Regions from separate parts of the Priestia sp. J2 genome, predicted to be linked through region 3. Evidence: predicted binding sites of a transcription regulator. Region 3 holds the regulator's gene; each other region holds the start of a gene.
The links. Region 3 encodes Rex, which represses fermentation and respiration genes when NADH is low (regulators of the CRP and FNR family bind a similar motif). Its sites were predicted from a motif close to TTGTGAAATATTTCACAA; they were not measured.
Positions count from the first base shown of each region.

Region 1: a site for Rex is predicted at 1,410-1,427, ahead of LJY09_RS26010 (anion permease). Genes of this name have one in related genera too.
Region 2: a site for Rex is predicted at 1,643-1,660, ahead of LJY09_RS25570 (AtpZ/AtpI family protein). Genes of this name have one in related genera too.

Region 1 covers NZ_CP086208.1:5,025,980-5,029,266, forward strand. Annotated here, with positions in the region: gene LJY09_RS26010 (anion permease) at 1-1,283, opposite strand, end outside; gene LJY09_RS26015 (class I SAM-dependent rRNA methyltransferase) at 1,562-2,761, opposite strand; gene LJY09_RS26020 (PepSY domain-containing protein) at 2,955-3,287, opposite strand, start outside.
Region 2 covers NZ_CP086208.1:4,926,002-4,929,288, reverse strand. Annotated here, with positions in the region: gene LJY09_RS25575 (S8 family serine peptidase) at 1-1,576, shown strand, start outside; gene LJY09_RS25570 (AtpZ/AtpI family protein) at 1,874-2,095, shown strand; gene LJY09_RS25565 (ATP synthase subunit I) at 2,102-2,473, shown strand; gene atpB (F0F1 ATP synthase subunit A) at 2,492-3,202, shown strand.
Region 3 covers NZ_CP086208.1:220,079-223,365, forward strand. Annotated here, with positions in the region: gene abc-f (ribosomal protection-like ABC-F family protein) at 1-691, opposite strand, end outside; gene LJY09_RS01295 (redox-sensing transcriptional repressor Rex) at 1,151-1,789, shown strand; gene tatA (twin-arginine translocase TatA/TatE family subunit) at 1,843-2,028, shown strand; gene tatC (twin-arginine translocase subunit TatC) at 2,044-2,799, shown strand; gene LJY09_RS01310 (YdiK family protein) at 2,825-3,052, opposite strand; gene LJY09_RS01315 (CPBP family intramembrane glutamic endopeptidase) at 3,049-3,287, opposite strand, start outside.

The DNA.
Region 1 (3,287 bases), 260 kb from region 3:
TGAGTTAAACAGCCAAATAAATTGCTAAAGAACGCTAAAATTAATGCTGACAGTAACGGAGGCGCACCAGCGGCCACGATGACAGATAAAAATGCTGCGTACATAGCGCTGACGTGAGCCGTGTTACTCGCAAAAAAGTAGTGAGAATAAAAATATGCAATAGCTAGTACAATCAACGCCGTCATCCAAGACATATGACTAACAGTGCCTTTCATCAGATCACTGAACCAAGGAATCATGCCTAGATCATTTAAGAAAGTTGCCATCATAACCAAAACAGCAAACCAGACTAATGTATCCCATGCTCCCTGTTCTTTTTTGATGTCCGACCAGCTTAACACTTGCGTTAAAAGCAGCGCACATAGACCAATAAAAGCAGTTGTTGTTGCATTAATATTTAAATTAGCGCCAAAAATCCACAGCACAAGAAGAAGTAAAAATACGCCAATCATGTACCATTCTTCTTTCTTTAGCGGACCCATTTCATTTAGTTTTTTTGCTGCAATTTCAGATGCTTCCGGCGTTTCTTTTAATTCTGGCGGATACAGCTTATAAATAACGAGCGGAATAACAATTAAACTAATAATTCCAGGTACGATTGCAGCCGCTGCCCATCCAACCCATGAAATAGTCTTTCCTGTAATTTGTTCCGTCATTTTAACAGCAAGAGGATTGGCCGCCATTGCCGTTACGAACATAGCCGATGTAATCATATCTCCTTGAAACGATACTTTTGTTAAGAAAGCACCGACTCTGCGCTCCGTACCGTCTCCAGTTCTCGATCCGTATGTTTCAGATAAAGAACGAATGATTGGAAGAATAATTCCTCCAGCTCGTGCTGTATTAGACGGCATTGCAGGTGATAAAAGTAAATCACTTACGATAAGAGAATACGATAGTCCCAACGTCTTTTTACCGAACAAACGAACAAAGATATAGGCAACCCTTGTTCCTAGACCAGTCTTAATAAAACCTCTAGAAATAAAGAATGCAATAACGATCAACCAAATCGTCGTATTTTGAAAACCGCTGAGCGATTGTTCAAGTGTTAATGTATTAGTTAATACAATAATGGTTAAAGATAAAATAGCTACACTGCCTAATGGCAATGGTTTAATGATAAGACCTACGATAGTAGCCACAAAAATAGCGAATAAGTGCCAAGCCTTCACATCAAGTCCGGACGGAGGTGTAATAAACCATAAAACAAGTCCGATTGCCAGACAAATTAATAAAGGAATAAACTTCACTTCGCCGGCAGGCTTTTTAGTTGTTTCAGCCATAATCTTTCTCCTTTCATGTTTTTAAATAATAATAGTAGTATGCTCTTTCCCCTTCGTACCCAATACTTGTCCCATTTAAAATAAAATAATTGTAAAAATACGTTTCATAAGGATGATATTGTAAATTTGTGAAGTGTTGAGCATAATTCCTTTATTATTTTATCATACATATTGACAATTTTTATCTTTCACCTTCATTTTATTCCCTTCAAAATAGCTTGTAAGCGTTATTTCATCAAAATAAATAAGCTGCATGAGTTCATCATGCAGCCTTGCATTTAACGATTTACTTTTTGAATAAACACGACTTTGAGATAATCACCTGACTTAAATTCTTTTATTGTTTTAAAATCAGCTGGAAGAGAGAACTGCTCCATCATTTTGTAACGTTCCCCTTTTTCATTAAAAGCTTTTTCAATAAACGAATGAAATCTTTTCATATCAAAATTACTTGCATTCGTCGAAGCTACAATGACACCATTTGGCTTTGTAAGAGCAATGGCTTCTTTTAATAAATCTTTGTAGTCTTTTGCCGCGCTGAACGTATGCTTTTTCGATTTAGCAAAGCTCGGCGGATCTAGCACCACAAGATCGAACGTCATATTCTTCTTAACCGCATATTTAAAATACTTAAAAACATCTTCCACAATAATGTCCTGTGCTTCGTGATCAATTCCATTTACACTAAATTGCTCAATTGTTTTTGCCAAGCTGCGATTGGCCAAGTCGACACTTGTTGTTTTCGTAGCTCCTCCAAGAGCGGCCGCCACTGAAAATGCGCCTGTATACGAAAACATGTTTAGAACGGTCTTTCCTTTTGCATATTTATCTCGAATCGTTTTACGGACGTCTCGCTGATCTAAAAAGACCCCAACCATCGCTCCGTCATTTAAATAAACGGCAAAACGAATACCATTTTCTCTTACAATTAAAGGGAATTCACCTTTATTTCCTGTGACAAAATCATCTTCTTCAATATACTGCCCTTTTACGTTGAAACGTTTTTTCTGGTACAGCCCTTTAAAGTTAGGCGCAGATTTTAAAGCTTCAATAACGTATTCTTTAAATTGATAAATTCCTTCACTATACCAGCTCGTGACGTAATATCCGTCATAATAATCAATGATTAAGCCGCCAATTCCGTCACCTTCACTATTAAATACACGAAAAGCAGTTGTATCTTCAGACGCATAAAAATCGTGACGAGAGGTAATAGCTCGCTGAATTTTTCGTACAAAAAACGCCGCGTCAATTTGTTCACTTTTCTTCTTCGTCAGAATCCATCCGTAGCCTTTGTTTTGTTTTCCATAATAGCCTTTGGCTAAGAATTGATTCTTTGGAGTGACTAAGTTAATAATAACGCCTTCTTCTTGCAGTTTATGACCATCAACAAGCGCATCTTTTTCAATGAGTGGATAACCTTTATTCACTTTTTTAATAAAAGCTTCTTTGGCTATAACTTGTACTTCTTTTCTCATGTGTACACCCTATCTATTTAATTTAGTTCATTCTAGTTTTATCCATTTTACGAGAATAATCTACATTTATCTTAACATAGATAACCGGTAATGTTTCCAGTTACAAAATAGAAAAGCAGAGGATGCCTTGAAGCACCCTCTGCTTGATATGAATGAAAAATGAAATGTATGTTTTATGTTTTAAGATAAAAAATTATGAGCACTCTTGTCCAGTATATGCATCGAACTTAAGCGTCTGCTGCTTGCTTCCGCTCACTAAAGTCACCACGTATACAGTTATTGAGTTTTCTGTTATAAGCTCAATATGCTCTACTTTTCCTTCTTGATGTTTTAAAGCAAGAACTTTTACAGCGGTCTCCGTTAACGGCTGAAGCTTATTATGTTTTACATGTGTGATTTCACCCGAAACCGCATCGATTGTAACGGTGTATTCCGTATTATCTTTGATTATTTTTACTGTGAAAATCGCTGCGTTTTGATCATATTCTACCATTTTCACCTTACCTGCATATGTAGCCAATGCAAG
Region 2 (3,287 bases), 360 kb from region 3:
CCGAGCTCTTGGACCTGGAGGAGCTGGAACGTCTGAAAGTGTTATTCTAGCTATTGAAAAAGCAATTCAAGATGATGTAGATATTATTAATTTATCATTAGGAAATGATGTGAATGGCCCTGATTTACCAACAAGCTTAGCGTTAGATCGAGCTGTTGAAAAAGGAATTGTAACGGTTACATCTAGCGGCAATTCAGGTCCAGGTTTATGGACGGTGGGCTCTCCGGGTACAGCGGGAAAAGCTATTTCCGTTGGCGCTTCTGTTTCTCCGACAACAGTTCAATTTCTAACAATTGGATTTAACAAAGAAAAAATTATGATGGCGCCAGTAGAAGGGTCTCGTCCATGGACGTTTAATCAAACGCTGCGTGTAATAAATGAAGAAGATTCCAAAGAGCAAAAGCATGCGTCGGGTAACGTCATTTTGCTAAAAGCAGAAGGAAATGCGGTTCAAAAAAAGATTAAACAAGCTGAACAGGCGGGAGCAAAAGCGGTTATTTTATATAGCCCGACAGAAAAAAGCATAGTCAGTAAACTAAAAGAGTCAGTAAATATTCCCGTGATATGGGTAAGTAAAAAAAGCGGTGACACCATTACCCAACACATTCAGTCTCAACAACCGTACTTACGCACTGGCCAGCAAGTGGTGCAAGACTTGCTCACATCTTTCAGTTCAAGAGGGCCTGTAACGACTACTTGGGGAATCAAACCAGACGTCGTCGCACCAGGTTACTTCATTAATAGTACAGTTCCTGGAGGATATGAACGCATGCATGGCACAAGTATGGCTGCGCCCCATGTAGCTGGAGCGTGTGCGCTGATTTTACAAGCTCACCCGAACTGGTCTCCTGAACAAGTCAAAGCTTCATTGATGAACACCAGTAAAGTAATGCAGCAGCTAAACGGTCAAACGTATCGCGTATATGAACAAGGAGCGGGAAGAATTCAAATAGCAAAAGCCGTCACAGCAGAATCTTTGTTTTATCCATCTTCTTTATCTTTTGGTATTTTTACGCGTCCATCAAAGAAAGTTTTATCTTTTAAAATTGATAACCAGTCTGATAAAGCAAAAACGTATCGCTTAAACGTTCCAAAAAGGGATGAAGGAGTGAACTGGGATGTTCCATTACCCGTCACGGTGCCACCCCGTCAGACAAAAGAGATAGCTGTCACTTTATCGGTGCAGCCCCGTTTTAAAAATAAAGGTATATATGACGGATATTTGGAAATAAATGATTCACGTGAAACATTTTCGCTTCCCTATATGTACATGATTAGCATTCCAGATTATCCTCGCGTCATGGGATTGCAAGTAGCAGCGGAAAAAGAGAAAAATACGTATAGCTATGAACTGTTTTTGCCTGAAGGAGCAGATCAGTTAGGCGTCGCTCTTTTTGATAAGCAGTCTTTACAGTTTGTATCGTATTTAGATGTTGACGTGGATGTAGAAAGAGGCATGAGAAAACGAAAAATAACGATTGATGAATCGCTTGTACCAGGAGTGTACCAAATATTTGCATTTGTGAAAAAGCATAGACAAGAGCAGGTTGTACACAGTACAATAACGATTGAATGAACCTCTTTAAATGTTTTCATTTGAAGAGGTTTTATGTGTGGCAGAAATGTGAACAATAAGAAGAGATTGTGAAGTTTTTAGCTTAAACACATTGACATTAAATATACGCTATTGTATGCTTACAGGGAATATAAATGATAAGGTTTTCAACCTGTGAAAACCGTTGATATTTCTGCGTATTTTATTAGCTGTTTTTACCTTTTTTAGCAATTTTTTTTGCCTTTCTATCATATATTGAGCTATGAAAACGATAGAGAATTCGGAAAAAAGAAAATTTTGCAAAAGGGGTATGAGCTTATGAAACATCGCAACCGTCATCCTTTGCAAGCGATGGCATTAGTGTCAATCATTCTATCACAGTTAGCAGGTTCAGTCTTAATTGGCTTATTCTCTGGAAGATGGGCTGATCAATGGCTTGACACCGAACCACTATTTTTGATTTTAGGCCTTCTTTCAGGGCTAGCAGCAGGTGTTTTTATGATGCTGCGGACAGTCCACCATTTTTTTTCAGGAGATTAATAATTCATGCAGGATTTGCAGCACGTTTTTCCAAGACTTCGTTCATACATATTGTATTTGTTAGCATTATACGTTCTCGGCTGGGGATTTACAAGTTATAAGGCTGTTTTTGCAGGTTTAATTTTAGGAACCGCCCTGAGTTTGTATAATTTGTGGAACTTAGTAAGAAAGTTTGAGCAGTTTGGACAGGCGTTGGATGAGGGGAAAAAGCCCCGTTCAATTGGGACTGTTGTAAGATTTGCAACAGCTGCTCTCGCAGTTGTGATTACCATCTCTTATCCAAAAACCTTTCATATTATTAGTGTAGTTGTGGGATTAATGACGTATTATGTTGTCATTATCATAGATTTAGTTGTTCAAAATATGCGTAGAAGATAGAAAGAGAGGTGAACACAGTTGGGTCATGAATCACCAACTATAGAGTTTCTAGGCCTTACTTTTAGTCAAAGTAACTTGCTTATGGTTACCGTAGCTTCTGTTATTGTATTCTTAATTGCAGTTTTATGTACTCGTACTCTTGCTATGAAGCCAAGCGGTGCACAAAACTTTATTGAATGGGTCTTAGATTTTGTTAAAGGACTCGTTAATAGCAATATGGATTGGAAAACAGGTGGCCGCTTTTTGACGCTAGGTGTAACTTTACTTATGTACATTTTTGTGTCAAATATGTTGGGTCTTCCATTCGCCATCGTGATTGACCATAACTTATGGTGGAAATCGCCAACCGCTGATCCAGCAATTACGCTGACGTTAGCCGTTATGGTAGTTGTACTATCACATTATTATGGTATTAAAATGCGAGGTTTCTCTGCATACACGAAAGATTACTTCAAGCCAATGGCATTTTTATTCCCGCTTAAGATTATCGAGGAGTTTGCCAATACGTTAACGCTTGGCCTTCGTCTTTACGGTAATATTTATGCTGGGGAAATTTTGTTAAGCTTGCTAGCTGGTTTAGCAACAACAGGCTTCCTAGGTACAATTGGAGCTGCTATCCCAATGCTTTTATGGCAAGGATTCAGTATTTTTGTAGGCGCAATTCAGGCCTTCATTTTCACAATGTTAACGATGGTTTATTTATCTCACAAAGTGAGTAGCGACCATTAATTTATAAAGCTTTGTTCAAGTAATACCCAATTTGGACAAAACAAAACTTAGTTAAACAAAATCATATATATTAAGGGAGGACTTT
Region 3 (3,287 bases):
TTACGACTTTATCAAGGAAGTAACGATCATGTGAAACGATTAAAATAGCTCCTTCATACCCTTGCAGAAACTGTTCCAGCCATGCTAAAGTTTCAATATCTAAGTGGTTGGTAGGCTCATCCAGAATAAGCAAATCAGGCTTTGTTAAAAGCAGTTTTGCAAGAGCCAGGCGCGTTTTTTGTCCACCGCTTAAGGAGGAAATAGGGGTGCTGTAGTCAAAGTTTGAAAAACGGAAACCGTGAAGAATAGATCGTGTATCGGCTTCATACTGATAGCCGCCTAAATCTTTAAACGTTACTTGAAGCTGATCATACTCTTTGGTTAGTTTTTCGTATTGAACTGAATCATTAAAAATGTCTGGATCACCCATCTTCGTTTCAAGCGTACGTAATTCTTTTTCCATCTTCTTTAATGGAGCAAAGACAGTCATCATTTCTTCCCATATGGAGAGTGTTGACTCAAGAACTGTATCTTGTCCCATATAATCAATGGAAACACCCTTAGGTTTAATAATTTCTCCGCTGTCATAGGAAAGCTGCTCAGCAATAATTTTTAATAAAGTTGATTTACCAGCACCGTTTCGTCCCACTAGGGCAATGCGGTCTTTTGATTGTACTTCTAACTTTATATTCGATAAAATGGGTTCTGCCCCATAGTATTTTGTAATACCGTTCAATTGTAGAATAATCATTTTTTCACCTCTAGTAGTATATCCATAGTGTATTTTAACATATTTTCAACTACAAGTTCTTCCTACAAGCGTTTGTAATTTGTAGAGGGACAAGGACAAATGATGAAGCGAATGTTTTGATTCATGAAATAAAATGATTTTACCTGCACATTTTATACAGGATACTATGTTAAAATAAGAGATAAGTGCATCTCTGAACTTATCTATGATGGATGTAAAAAAATCCGTCATGACTAACAAACCGATCCTTTGAAGGGCTAATTGCTTCGTTCTACATACCGACTTTAAGGAGTGCTGAATAGACAAAATCCGTCGAGGTGTGAAGCGGAGTATATATAAAACAAGAGAAAAGAGAGAGAATTGGAAGCGCTACCTCAAAGCGGTTGATGCTTTGTGAAAGGTAATGCAATATGACTTGAAAATGTTAGTAATGACATACATGAACTGAGGGGGTACAACGTGAACACTGAACAATTAAAAATACCACAAGCAACGGCTAAACGATTGCCGCTTTATTATCGTTTTTTGAAAAATTTGCATGCTTCTGGTAAACAGCGTGTGTCGTCAGCGGAGTTAAGTGAGGCAGTGAAAGTGGATTCTGCTACTATTCGTCGGGACTTTTCTTACTTTGGTGCATTAGGAAAAAAGGGATACGGCTACAATGTGAATTATTTACTTACATTTTTCCGTAAAACGTTAGACCAAGATGAAGTAACGAAAGTAGCACTGATTGGCGTAGGGAATCTAGGAACGGCCTTTTTAAATTATAATTTTATTAAAAATAATAACACCAAAATTGAGTGCGCTTTTGATGTGATAGAAGATAAAGTAGGTACGAAAGTAGGCGACGTGCCGGTTTATCATCTTGACCAATTGGAAGATTATATGAGTGATGACATCTCAGTAGCGATTTTAACCGTTCCTGCCACTGTTGCTCAGCAAATTACTGATCGTTTAGTGAGTTGCGGAATTAAAGGAATTTTAAACTTTACTCCTGCACGCTTGAACGTACCGGATGAGATTCGACTCCATCATATTGATCTTGCTGTAGAATTACAGTCGCTTGTCTACTTTTTGAAAAATTATCCTGTTGAATAAGGCGGACTGTGTTACGATTTCCTTAAGTCTAAATTAATAAGGAGAGTGGGAATATGGGGATTGGAGCAGGCAGTTGGATTATTATTGCGATTGTAGCACTGCTTATTTTTGGACCGAAACGGTTACCGGAGCTAGGAAGATCAGTGGGCCAAACGCTTAGAGAGTTTAAGCATGCCGCTAGCGGTGCATCAGAAGATCGTGAAAAAGATAAACAGCGTCAAGTAGATGACAAAGAGTAAAAGGGTGATCATAGTATGACCGAACAAGAAATGTCAATATATGATCATATAGGAGAGCTGCGAAAACGCATTTTAATTGTTTTATTTTTCTTTGTGATTGCCACAATTGGCGGCTTTTTTATAGCGGATAAGGTCATTGTCTATTTACAGCATGCTGATGAGGCAAAAAATTTAACGATGAATGCATTTAGGCTAACAGATCCAGTTAAGATTTATATGCAATTTGCTGTTATTATCGGCTGTGTACTTGCAGCTCCTGTTGCACTGTATCAACTCTGGGCATTTATTAGTCCTGGTTTATATGAAAAAGAGCGGAAGGTAACGCTTGGATATATTCCTGTTTCCATTTTTCTCTTTATCGGCGGTGTCTCTTTTTCTTATTTTGTGTTGTTTCCATTTGTCGTCGATTTTATGACGCGCGTTTCTGATGAGCTGAATGTAAACCAAGTGATTGGCATTAATGAATACTTTTCTTTTTTAATGCAGCTCACACTGCCTTTTGGCCTGTTGTTTCAGCTTCCTGTCGTCGTAATGTTTTTGACGAGATTAGGAATTATAACGCCTATGTTTTTATCTCAAATTCGAAAATATGCCTATTTCGTACTGCTAGTTATTGCCGCACTTATTACACCACCGGAATTGCTCTCGCACATGATGGTGACAGTGCCGCTCTTAATTTTGTATGAAATCAGTATCATTATTTCCCGCATTTCGTATCGCAAAGTGTTAAAGGCAAGAGCAGAGCAAGAAAGAGAAGATGTTAGTATGTAAAAAAACCACTGAAACAGTGGTTTTTTTATTTAGATGAATCATCTTGATTTTTATATTGCTGCTGCAATTTTTTAATTTTGTAGTGCAAGATAAAGATGCGAACCGCAAACCTGAAATCGAATGCGGCTACGAGTGCAAATAAGATTGTGGGGAAATTCCAAACGGTTTCCTGAGCATTTTGAATTGCCAAGTAGGTGAATAAAATCCCCATAATAATATAAATAAACCCTCGTGTTAAAGGGATATTCTTCATAAAAACATGCCTCCAAAAATAAACTGCATTTGTTCTGCTTGTTTTTGCATTTCTATAATTTTATCTGCAAAAATAGTTTGAGATAAAATAACGATTGTATTCATCAAAACATGAGCAATAATAGGTACAACAATTAGTCTCGTCCTTGCATAAAGGAATGCAAATACAAATCCCATAGCTGTATACACAAGTAAATGTTTAAAATCCCAGTGTACCGCAGCGAAAATAAGGGAAC